DNA from 3 places in the Agrobacterium vaccinii genome. Region 1 is predicted to be linked to each of the others. Evidence: predicted binding sites of a transcription regulator. Region 1 holds the regulator's gene; each other region holds the start of a gene.

Region 1 (4,215 bases):
CACGGCTGTCGAGGATTTCGCGTGCGATGATATCGGTAATGGCTGTCATGATCTCTCCCTTGGGACTGGAACAGGAATTTCAGATGCCTGTCTTAAAGTGCATCCCGAAAACTGTGAAGCGCTTTTCGGATGAGCGGCGCGATAAACGGGACAACGGAAATGGCGACTCGATTTGAATTTCTTCCGTCGCTGTAGACGACGCACAAGAATTTACAATGACGGCGCCCTCTTCCAGACGCCTTCCTTCTCATAAAAATCGATTAAGGCCAAAAGCCGTCACGCAGCCTTGGAGATGTTGTCGAAGGCCAGCAGTTTTTCCAGAAGCTTCGGCATATTCTTGAGGTGCACCATGTTCGGCCCGTCGGACGGCGCATTATCAGGGTCCTCATGCGTCTCCACGAAAAGACCAGCAACGCCCACGGCCACGGCAGCACGAGACAGCGTTTCAACAAACTCCCGCTGACCGCCGCTGGAACCACCCTGCCCGCCAGGCTGCTGCACGGAGTGCGTGGCATCGAACACCACGGGCGCACCGAGCGATGCCATGATGGGAAGCGAACGCATATCGGAAACCAGCGTATTGTAGCCGAACGAGGCCCCGCGCTCGCAGAGCAGTACGTTCGGATTGCCGCTATCGTTCAGCTTCGCCAGCACATTCTTCATGTCCCAAGGGGCCAAAAACTGACCCTTCTTGACGTTGATGACGCGACCGGTCTTTGCAGCCGCCACCAGCAAGTCAGTCTGGCGGCTGAGAAATGCCGGAATCTGAAGGATATCCACGACAGGCGCGACGATGCCGCACTGTTCCTCGTTGTGAATATCCGTGAGAACCGGAAATCCGAACTGGCTTTTCAGCTCCGAAAAAATCTCAAGCGCCTTATCGATGCCGATACCGCGCTGACCGGAGAGCGACGTGCGATTCGCCTTGTCGAACGAGGATTTGTAGACCAGACCGATACCCAGCTTGCCGCAAAGGTCAGCCAGCGTTTCCGCAATCATGAAGGCGTGGTCGCGGCTTTCCATCTGGCACGGCCCGGCAATCAGCGAGAAACGCTCGGTGTTGGAAAAAGAGACCGCGCCCGCACCCTCGCCAGCAACCACTTTCAGATTATTCGTCACACTCATGATGATTCCCCTGATACAAAAGGGACGCTTCGCAGCCGACGCCGCCGAACCATCCTGCAATCTCTCAAAACTCGCCACGCACTTAGCAGCAAGCAGCAGCGAAGTCACGGCATGACGTGGCAGGCGAGGTAGAACACCCATAGGACATCTATCAACGATGTCTTAAATGATTTGGGATGACTATTGGGGATTGCAGAACACATGTGGAACATATAGTGTTCGTTCTGTATTTGTTTCACGAATCTAAGCCTCAAAGCTTCAAGGGTGTTTACTCCATGCTCACGCGCAAACAGCAGGAACTGCTTCTCTTCATTCATGAGCGAATGAAAGAGTCCGGCGTGCCGCCGTCCTTCGATGAAATGAAGGATGCGCTCGATCTTGCCTCCAAATCCGGCATACACAGGCTGATCACGGCATTGGAAGAACGCGGATTCATTCGCCGGCTACCGAATCGTGCCCGCGCGCTCGAAGTCATCAAGCTTCCCGAATCGTATTCACCGCAGAATAAGCCGCAGCGAGGCTTTTCACCCAGCGTCATCGAGGGCAGTCTCGGCAAACCGCAGCCCGTGCAGCCGCCGCCTCCCGCTGCCGCAAACGATCGCAACCCTGATTCGGTGAGCGTACCGGTTATGGGACGGATTGCTGCGGGCGTGCCGATTTCGGCAATCCAGAACAACACGCATGATGTCGTCGTGCCCATGGATATGCTAGGTGCGGGCGAGCATTACGCGCTTGAAGTCAAAGGTGATTCGATGATCGAAGCAGGCATCTTCGATGGCGATACGGTTATAATCCGCGATACGAGTACGGCAAATCCGGGCGATATCATTGTCGCACTGGTGGACGAGGAAGAAGCGACCTTGAAACGCTTCCGTCGCAAAGGCGCGTCGATTGCGCTGGAGGCAGCAAACCCTGCCTATGAAACTCGTATCTTCGGACCTGATAGGGTGAAAATTCAGGGCAAACTCGTTGGCCTGATCCGCCGCTATCATTGAGACCTTCTGGGGCAGATTTGATTGTCTGCCCCGCCTTGGTATTTTCAATTTTCGGTATTTGCGACACTTGATGCTTAGTGGTCGAAGTTCGCTTGAGCTCGGACCGGTATATTATGCGTGTTTTAAACGGATAATTCGCTCAGGACGGTTTCAAAAACCGGAAATCATTAGCCGGGTCATCATTTTTTCGAATCGCGCGCCACTTCGATAGTCTATGACGTTTTGAGCACGTTTTTAGTGGTGATGAATGCGGTTGAGCAGCGGAATATAAGGTTTTCCGATCTCAGCGCGATGCTGGAAAGCTACTCGCTTGAGCGAATGACAAAACATCAAATAATTTGAAGACCACCATCGCGCAGACTGTCTGTATTGAAAAATTTTCCCGCGCTAACATGGTATGCGCAACGAGGGATCTTGAGATGTACGATCTTTACATAGCCAACAAGAATTATTCCTCCTGGTCATTGCGTCCGTGGGTATTGATGCGAACGCTCGATATTCCCTTCAGCGAGAAACTCACGCCCTTCGGCAATTCAGCACAGGATTTCGCAGTGTTTTCGCCAACGGCAAAAGTGCCCTGCCTTGTCGAAAACGAGTTCACCGTGTGGGACACGTTGTCGATAACAGAATATCTGGCCGAACGGCACATTGGCGTTTGGGCTGGTCATGCGAGGGCGCGTGCCTGGTCCCGTTCTGCAGCAGCAGAAATGCATTCCGGCTTCCAGACGTTGCGCAACGAGCATCCTATGCATGTCGGTCTTCGCATACAGCCAGTAGCGATCAGCGAAGCTTTGCGGAAAGACATCTCCCGCATAGACGCACTTTGGCAGGAAGGTCTGACATCCTTTGGTGGGCCATTCCTGGCAGGAGAAACATTTACGGCGGTCGACGCGTTTTTCTGTCCCGTCGCCTTCCGCTTTCAGACCTACGCAACGGCCTTGTCTCCCGAGTCAGAAGCTTACAAGAACCGTCTTCTCGCCCTGCCAGCGATGCATGAATGGCAAGATGCGGCTTTGCTGGAACCGTGGCGCGATGCGGAACACGAGGCGGAAGCCAAGGCCACCGGAGAATGGCTCGCGGATTTACGCTCAAAGCCGTGATCTCTGGGTAAACCTCCTATCGCGAGCGCACGCTGTGGCGTAGTTTTCTAGAGGAAAGAGTATTTGAAGGGTATAGCCGAAGCGTTTCAACCCGCACCCTTCGAGCCAAGCGTCGTCACCGCGAAGTCGACAACATCGTCGCGATATGCGGCGGAAGGGACGTGTCGAAATCTCTTTTGCGCCAGTCATAGCTCCGGTGCATGGTCCAGAACCGATTCACACCCTCCATCGCAGCCTCAGCTTTGACGATGGGGGCGTCCTTGTCGCCGAGCCAGATTTCCAGTGAGCCGGTTCGGCGCAATATGTCCTGGCTGATGAGAATGGCGCCGGAATAGCACTCGGTAAATGAGACACGTCGTGTCGTCACGATCAGGTCGGCGATCTCGCATGCGGTCCCAGTCAGCGTACTGTCGAAGATCACGGCTATTGCAACGCCGGTTCGGGATTTGGCAACGCACCAGCTATCCTTCCGGCACGTGAAGCGCTCTGTTTTGGAAAGCGCGTTTCGCATCTCCTCCGTTGCTTTTGCCTTATCTCTCTCGCTCAAACCAGTGCGCCGTGTAGTGGGTGGCTCGTCGGCATCAGCCTCGTCACCATCAGGTGACTTTGCGGTTTCCAGCATGTCTGGCGGGTTATGTCGTTCGGATAGGGGCAGCGCCCTCACCCATTGGTCATAGATGAAACCCGAGGCCCGCTGCTTTGTCGTCGCCACCGCATCCTCCGTCAGTAGCGCGACCAGAGAAGCGTCCTCGTAGATCAGCAAATCCGGCCTTGCCCTCCATTGCTCAACGACCAATAATCCAAACCCGGCGGCAATGAACGGCAAGCCTATCAGCGCCAAACGTGTGCGTAAGAGCGCCAGCAGCAAAAAACCTGTCGTGGATACGGCGAGGAACCAGCCGTTCTGCCGCCCGATCGTCGCATCGCCACCCCAACTGGAAACGGTCTTTGCGATGTCGATCACCAGCGCCATGCCGTAGCCCATGACCTTCAGA
Region 2 (4,215 bases), 1.3 Mb from region 1:
ACTGACCGAAGGCCCCAAAGGCATGAAGGGCGCGATTTCCAAGGCGCATGAACTGGCCGAAACGCTGCCCGATGCGATCATTCCACAGCAGTTCGAAAACCCCGCCAACCCCGAAATCCATCGCAAGACAACAGCCGAGGAAATCTGGAACGACACGAATGGCAATGTTGACATCTTCGTCTCGGGCATCGGCACCGGCGGCACCATTACCGGCGTTGGCCAGGTTCTCAAGGCGCGCAAACCCGACGTGAAAGTGATAGCGGTAGAGCCAGCCGACAGCCCCGTGCTTTCAGGCGGAAACCCCGGCCCGCACAAGATTCAAGGCATCGGCGCAGGCTTCGCGCCCGCCGTGCTCGACACCAAGATCTACGACGAGATCGTCACCGTCACCAATGACGAAGCCTTCGAAACCGCCCGTCTGGTTGCCCGTCTGGAAGGTGTACCGGTCGGCATTTCCTCCGGCGGAGCCCTCGCCGCTGCTATCAAGATCGGTGCGCGAGATGAGAATGCGGGCAAGACGATTGTGGTGATCATCCCGTCGTTTGCGGAACGGTATTTGTCGACGGCACTGTTTGAGGGATTGGGGCTCTAGACTTACCGAGCTGTTTGAGTGGTCTATCGTTGGCGTTGGAACCAGCGGCAAACCCCTCACCTGAAAAATCATGACTTAGCTTGCGCTAAGTCATGATTTTTCTTCCTCTCCCACAAGGGTAGAGGCAACCTAGCGGCCCCGTTGCAAACACTTCGCCCTCCGCCTTATGCTGAGCATTTCGGGCTGCCACACCCGCCGTCCTCATGCTGAGGTGCTTTGATCGAAGGGCAAAGCCTCGAAGCATCCGCCTCGCCCTCTGCCCTTTTGGCCCGCAACCCTCGCCCTTCGAGGGTCGCTTCGCTCCCGCCTCAGGGTGAGGGTTGCTGCGTTGCGCCCATACTCGCGCCTTCCTTAGAAGGCTTTCGCTGTCATGTCCTGCACCGCCAATGAGGGACGGCCATGAGTTGCGAACGTTCCGCCTAACCCTCCCTCATGCCGCCGCCGTCAGTCGCTCCCCCGCTATCCGATAAGAAATCGCTTCCGCCAGGTGAATGCGGGTGACGGTAGCCTTGTCGTCCAGATCAGCCAGCGTGCGTGCGACTTTGAGGATGCGGTGGTAGCCTCGGGCGGAGAATTTCAGTTTTTCGGCGGCGTCGCGGAGCAGTTGCAGGCCTGGGGCATCGGGTTCACCGAATTTTTCGATCAGCGCCGTGGAGCAGCGGGCGTTGGTGCGGATGCCGTTGAAGCCTGCGGCGGCGAAACGGTCCTGTTGCAGCTCACGAGCGCGGGCCACGCGTATAGCAACATCTGCGCTGGCTTCGGCGGCCATGGGGCGGATGAGGTCCGCCGCCGAGACGGCAGGAACTTCTATGCGGATATCGATGCGGTCCATCAGCGGGCCGGAAATCCGTTGCTGATAATCCGTCACGCAGCGCGGGCCACGGGCACAAGTGAAGCCGGGTTCGCCTGCCATTCCGCATTTGCAAGGGTTCATGGCAGCAACGAGCTGGATTTGCGCCGGGTAACTGACACGGTGGTTGGCACGGGCGATGATGCATTCGCCAGTTTCCAGCGGTTGTCGCAGCGCATCCAGGGCTTGCGGCGAAAACTCCGGGAACTCATCGAGAAAGAGAATACCGTGATGGGCAAGTGAGGCCTCGCCCGGTCTGGCGCGCAGGCCGCCACCTACGAGGGCTGCCATGGTGGCGGAATGGTGCGGTGTGCGGAACGGACGGCGATCCGACAGCTTTCCGCCGGAGAGTTGACCGGCGATGGAATGGACCATGGAAACCTCCAGCAATTCCGCAGCCGAGAGCGGCGGCAGGATGGAGGGAAGCCGCGAGGCCAGCATGGACTTTCCCGAACCGGGCGGGCCGACCATCAGGAGATTATGCCCACCGGCGGCAGCCACTTCCAGCGCGCGCTTGGCGCTTTCCTGCCCCTTGATATCGGCAAGATCAGGCAGGTTTGCGGGATTGGCGCGGATTGCGGCAAGCGGGCGTGACAGGCGCTGGGTGCCGCGAAAATGGTTGGCAAGCGCAATCAGGCTGCGAGGTGCGAGAATATCGAACTCGGCACCCGCCCATGCGGCTTCTCCGCCGCTATCTGCCGGGCAGATGAGTCCCTTGCCCTGCGCATTCGCGCCGATGGCGGCGGGAAGTGCCCCGGACACGGCACCGATTGTGCCATCCAGATTGAGCTCACCCAAAACGACATATGCATCCAGCGCTTCTGCCGGAATAGCGCCTAGAGCGGCCATCAGCCCGAGCGCAATTGGGAGATCAAAATGACTGCCCTCTTTGGGCAAATCAGCGGGCGCGAGATTAACGGTGACCTTTTTGGCGGGAAGCGCCAGCCCGGAGGCGTGGAGAGCAGCTTGCACTCGCTCCCGGCTTTCTGCCACGGCTTTATCCGGCAGGCCGACGATCTGCATGCCGACCTTGCCGGGTGCGACCATGACCTGAACTTCGACGGGTACGCCCTCTATACCCTGAAATGCCACTGTATTGACGCGCGCAACCATATAAGCCCCCAACAGGCGGACTTTAGAAAACACGCAATTAAGCGTGTAAATTTCCGCCCATGCAACCTTGCACAACGCGAATGATAAAACAAGAACAAGAAGTGAACAATTTCACTTATGCCGCGCAGAAAATTGCGTGCGGTTGTGACGTATCAAACGCCGGTGGAGCCGAAACCGCCGGTGCCGCGGGCGGTATCAGAGGTCTCCGTGACCTCGAAGACGGCCACCTGCGTAACGGGTGCGATGACCATCTGGGCGATACGCATGCCGCGCTCGATCACGAAATCCTCCTGGCCCAGATTGGCGAGGATGACTTTGACCTCGCCGCGATAATCGCTATCCACCGTTCCGGGTGTGTTGAGGCATGTAAGGCCGTTCTTGATGGCAAGGCCAGAGCGTGGGCGTATTTGCGCCTCAAAACCTTGCGGCACTTCGAAGATGAAACCGGTGGGCACCAGTGCGCGGGTGCCGGGTTTCAAAGTGAGCGGTTCGTCAGCAGCAACGGCGGCGCGCAAATCCATGCCAGCGGCACCAGTCGTCTCATAGGCGGGCAGGTCGATACCGGCGCCATTTTCGAGACGAACGAGCTTGAGCGAGGGTTGAAAAGATGCGCGTGTGTTCATGTGATCCATTTGCTGCGCGCTCACTGTCTTGGTCAATTGCATATCCGGCACCAAATCTATAAAGACGGCCCCAATCAACAGGAATTTCTGAGAATGGCTGAAACACTCGCAGAGGCGGTTTCCCGCCGCCGCACCTTCGCTATTATTGCGCACCCGGACGCCGGTAAGACGACGCTGACCGAAAAGCTGCTGCTGTTCGGCGGTGCCATTCAGCTGGCCGGTGAAGTGAAGGCGAAGAAGGACCGTATCCAGACGCGTTCCGACTGGATGAAAATCGAGCGCGAGCGCGGCATCTCGGTCGTGACCTCGGTGATGACGTTCGAATATGACGACAAGGTTTTCAATATTCTCGATACGCCGGGCCACGAAGACTTTGCGGATGATACCTACCGCACGCTGACGGCGGTGGATGCGGCCATCATGGTCATCGATGCCGCCAAGGGTATCGAGCCACGGACGCTAAAACTGTTCGAAGTGTGCCGCATGCGCGACATTCCCATCATCACCTTCGTCAACAAAATGGACCGCGAAAGCCGGGACATTTTCGAGATTCTGGACGAGGTCGAGGAGAAGTTGGCGCTGGATACGGCCCCAATTACATGGCCGATCGGTCGTTCCAAGAGCTTCTGCGGCTCTTACCACTTGGCCAGCAACCGGGTGCGCGGCTCCGATAACGAGGTTGATGCAACGCAGGTAAATGGCCCACAGGCGGTGGCGAGCCGCTTGCCGGAAAACGAGCGTGACGCCTTTATCGAGGAAACCGAACTGGCGCTGGAGGCCTGCCGTCCGTTTGATCGCACGGCGTTTCTGGAGGGACATCTGACGCCGGTGTTCTTCGGTTCGGCGTTGCGCAACTTCGGCGTTCGTGACCTTATCAATGCGCTAGGCGATATCGCACCGCCGCCGCGCGACCAAGTGGCCGATACGCGCACCGTGCATGCCGATGAAGACAAGATGACGGCCTTCGTGTTCAAGATTCAGGCGAATATGGACCCCAACCACCGCGACCGCATTGCCTTCGCGCGTATCTGCTCTGG
Region 3 (4,215 bases), 160 kb from region 1:
GCCCGGCGCATAACCACGCGCCTTGGATTCCGGCAATCCAGCAAACCAGTCGCGGATTGGCGTGAAGGCGCCAGTGTAGGTGGCCGGGTTGGAGCGCGGTGTGCGACCGATGGGTGACTGATCGATATCGATGACCTTGTCGATAAATTCGAAGCCATCGATGCGGTCATGTTCGGCGGGAATTTCGCGTGCGCCCATGACGCGTCGCGCCGCGGATTTATACAGCGTCTCAATCAGGAATGTCGACTTTCCGCCGCCCGAAACGCCAGTCACCGCAGTGAAGACGCCAAGCGGGACGGAGGCGGTGACATTCTTCAAATTGTTGCCGCGTGCACCGACGACCTTGACTTCCTTACCCTTCTTGGCCTTGCGGCGCTCACTGGGAACCGCCACGCCAAGTTCGCCGGAAAGATACTTGCCGGTCAGCGATTTCGGGTTGGCCATCACCTGCTGCGGCGTACCTTCGGCAATCACCTCACCACCGTGAATACCAGCGGCGGGACCGATATCGACAACGTAATCCGCCGTCATGATCGCGTCTTCATCATGCTCGACAACTATGACGGTGTTGCCGATATCGCGAAGATGTTTCAGCGTTTCCAGCAGACGTGCGTTGTCACGCTGGTGCAGGCCGATCGATGGCTCGTCGAGAACGTAGAGAACGCCTGTCAGACCAGAGCCGATTTGCGAGGCGAGGCGAATACGCTGGCTCTCACCACCGGACAGGGTGCCGGAATTTCGCGACAGGCTCAAATAATCCAGCCCGACATCGTTGAGGAAGCGCAGGCGTTCGCGGATTTCCTTCAGGATACGAACGGCGATCTCATTCTGTTTGGCATTGAGCGATTCCGGCAAAACCTCGAACCAGTCGCGTGCTACGCGGATCGACATTTCCGTGACCTGGCCGATGTGCAGCTTGTTGATCTTCACCGCCAGGGCTTCCGGCTTCAGGCGATACCCGGCGCAGGCCGGGCAGGGTGCTGCCGACATGTAGCGTTCGATCTCTTCACGCGCCCATGCGCTATCAGTCTCTTTCCAGCGGCGCTCGAGGTTTGGAACGATGCCTTCGAAGTTCTTGACCGTCTTATAGGAGCGAGCGCCGTCCTGATATTCGAACTCGACCTTGTCGTCAGTACCGTGAAGAATGGCCTTTTTCGCGGCATCCGTCAGGTCGTTCCAGCGGCTCGAAAGCTTGAAACCGAAGGCTTTGCCAAGGGCTTCCAGCGTTTGATTATAATAGGGTGACGATGATTTTGCCCAAGGTGCCACGGCCCCATCTTTCAACGTGCGGGCAGGCTCCGGCACGATGAGTGCAATATCGACTTTCTGCTGCGAGCCAAGGCCATCGCAAGTGGGGCAAGCACCGAACGGATTATTGAAGGAAAACAAGCGCGGCTCGATCTCGGAGATCGTGAAGCCCGATACGGGGCAGGCAAACTTTTCCGAGAAAAGCACCCGCTCATGGGTTTCGTTGAGCGACTTATTGGCCGATCCACCCGCCGATGTTTCCTCTGGCGGCAGGGGCTTGTCGGCAAATTCTGCAACAGCCAGACCGTCTGCGAGTTTCAGGCAGGTTTCGAGACTGTCCGCCAAACGCGCTGCCATATCTGGCCGCACAACGGCGCGGTCCACGACGACATCGATATCGTGCTTGTATTTCTTGTCCAGCGCCGGGACATCGGCAATTTCGTAGAATTGGCCATCCACCTTTACGCGCTGGAAGCCCTTCTTCATCAGTTCGGCCAGCTCTTTTTTATATTCGCCTTTACGACCTCTGATCATGGGCGCAAGAATATAGAGCCGCTTGCCCTCCTCGAACGCGAGGATGCGGTCGACCATCTGGCTGACGGTCTGGCTTTCGATGGGCAGCCCGGTCGCTGGCGAATAGGGAACGCCGACACGCGCAAACAGTAGGCGCATGTAGTCATAGATTTCCGTGACAGTTCCGACCGTCGAGCGCGGGTTGCGCGAGGTCGTCTTCTGTTCGATGGAAATGGCCGGCGACAGACCTTCGATCTGATCCACGTCGGGCTTCTGCATCATTTCCAGAAACTGCCGGGCATAGGCCGAAAGGCTTTCGACGTAGCGACGCTGCCCCTCCGCATAGATCGTGTCAAATGCGAGAGAAGATTTGCCGGAGCCCGACAGCCCAGTCATGACGATCAGCTTGTTGCGCGGCAAATCCAGATCGATGCCTTTGAGGTTGTGCTCGCGGGCGCCACGGATCGAAATCGTCTTTAATTCACTCATGAGGAGGCTCAAAATACTCGTTGGGAGGCGTAGGCTCTTATGTAATGACCGAAACCGGCGTGTCGAGGTATATTAAGATTTTCGTATGCTTTTCGATGCGCTTGACTCACTCGATTGCCTTTAATAGAACAAATGAAGAACGATTGACAAGTGTCTTCACAGGACAAAAACATTCCTTGTGGATTGTCGTTCCATCCGGTGCCCTTCCGGCGCAAGGATGGTCTATGGTGAATGAGATTTTGAACAGTATGAGGCTGGCCATGACGGCTGGTAGACAGGATTGAAGAGATGGCTGGCAGCGTAAACAAGGTTATTCTGGTTGGAAATGTCGGCGCTGATCCCGAAATTCGCCGCACGCAGGACGGTCGCCCCATCGCGAATTTGCGGATTGCCACGTCTGAAAGCTGGCGTGACCGTAACTCCGGTGAACGCCGCGAAAAGACCGAATGGCACACCGTCGTGGTTTTCAACGAAGGCCTTTGCAAGGTCGTCGAGCAATATGTGAAGAAGGGTGCCAAGCTCTATATCGAGGGCGCGCTTCAGACCCGCAAATGGCAGGACCAGACCGGCGCCGATCGTTACTCCACGGAAATCGTGTTGCAGGGCTTCAACTCCACGCTGACCATGCTTGATGGTCGCGGTGAAGGCGGCGGTGGTGGTGCAGGCCGTGGCGGAGACGATTTCGGTGGCGGCGGCGGAAATTACGGCGGCGGCAACGATCAGCCATCGTCCTCTTCGCGCGGTGGCGCATCCCGCGGCGGCCAGCCAGCAGGCAATTTCAACAATGACATGGACGACGATATTCCATTCTGATTTTTGAACCATAGCAGGGGGACAGCATGACCGAGACGACGACAACGACGCGCCAGCCATCGACTTGGCGCATCGTCCTTGCAGCGATTCTGGATTTCTTTACGGCCTTCTGGGTATTCGGATATCTCGTTGCTGTTGTGTCCGGCGGACGCACGGAAAGCGGTTTCAGCCTGCAGGGCATGCCTGCGCTTATTCTCTTTGCGCTCATCGTTGCCTACTTTTTGGTCTTCAATCGCTACTTGGGCGGAACGATCTGGAAGCGCATTTTGAAGGCGAGGCGGTCCGACTGAACGTTTACTGACGCTGAGGGGCACGCAGGCCATTAGGTTCGGTCTGTTGCTTCATTGGTCTGTTAGATGAAGTTTCGGTTGGCGGCGTTTATTTGCCAGCCTTGTCCGCCAACATTCCCACCATCACGTCCGATTGGGAAATGATGCCAGCAAGTTTTTTGTTGCTGTCTACGACAGGCAGATAATGCAGGCCCTGTTCCGCCAGCATAATGATGGCGTCCTCTATCGGCGTCTCCGGTGAGACGGTTTTGACCGGCGATGTCATGATGTCTTTGACGGTGCCATTCGGCGCGCTGCGTCCTGAAAAGATCAGCCGGATGCGCTGAAGAAGCCCGATCACCGGGCGGCCACTCGTCCAGCTTGCCTTTTCCAGAAAATCCGTCTGCGTCACAATGCCGACCACCTCGGCTGTGTCGTTGGTCACCGGTAGAGCCTTGAAATGGTGGTCGCGCATCAGGTCGTGCGCGGTTTTCAGAGAGTCGTCCGGCGCCACACCAACGACGTCGCGTGACATGATGCTCGCGCAATCCAGATGGGTCGTGCGGCGTCTGTAGGAGCGCAGTTCGGTACGGCGCAAAATCGTTTCGAGATCGTCGCGATCGATGTCGATGACCTGATCATACTCCCTCAAGACATCATCAAGATCATCTCTGGAAAAGCCGATACGCTGGATAGGTGAGGGGTCTTTCGTGCCATGGCTGGCGGGGACGGAGCGGACGACGTGAGGGTAACGACGGCCTGAGATGTTGTTGAAGATCACAGCGAGGGCGAGAAGCGCTACGGAGTTTCCAGCCACTGGCCACAGCACGAAGCCGTAACCCAATCCTTGAATGGCTGATCCACCCAATACCGCAGTCAGTGC

What was found. Region 1 encodes LexA, which represses DNA repair genes until DNA is damaged. Its sites were predicted from a motif close to TGTTCNNNNTGTGTTCNG; they were not measured.
Region 2: HRR99_RS01035 (YifB family Mg chelatase-like AAA ATPase) is a predicted target of LexA. The motif match lies at 2,646-2,663, and genes of this name have one in related genera.
Region 3: uvrA (excinuclease ABC subunit UvrA) is a predicted target of LexA. The motif match lies at 2,375-2,392, and genes of this name have one in related genera.

Annotation. Positions count from the first base shown of each region.
Region 1 is NZ_CP054150.1:1,519,764-1,523,978, forward strand. It holds gene eno (phosphopyruvate hydratase) at 1-49, opposite strand, end outside; gene kdsA (3-deoxy-8-phosphooctulonate synthase) at 277-1,125, opposite strand; gene lexA (transcriptional repressor LexA) at 1,401-2,120, shown strand; gene HRR99_RS07665 (glutathione S-transferase family protein) at 2,540-3,220, shown strand; gene HRR99_RS07670 (ComEC/Rec2 family competence protein) at 3,336-4,215, opposite strand, start outside.
Region 2 is NZ_CP054150.1:200,512-204,726, reverse strand. It holds gene cysK (cysteine synthase A) at 1-592, shown strand, start outside; gene HRR99_RS01035 (YifB family Mg chelatase-like AAA ATPase) at 1,023-2,555, opposite strand; gene dut (dUTP diphosphatase) at 2,708-3,178, opposite strand; gene HRR99_RS01025 (peptide chain release factor 3) at 3,272-4,215, shown strand, end outside.
Region 3 is NZ_CP054150.1:1,358,519-1,362,733, forward strand. It holds gene uvrA (excinuclease ABC subunit UvrA) at 1-2,250, opposite strand, end outside; gene HRR99_RS06885 (single-stranded DNA-binding protein) at 2,539-3,063, shown strand; gene HRR99_RS06890 (hypothetical protein) at 3,090-3,353, shown strand; gene HRR99_RS06895 (HPP family protein) at 3,442-4,215, opposite strand, start outside.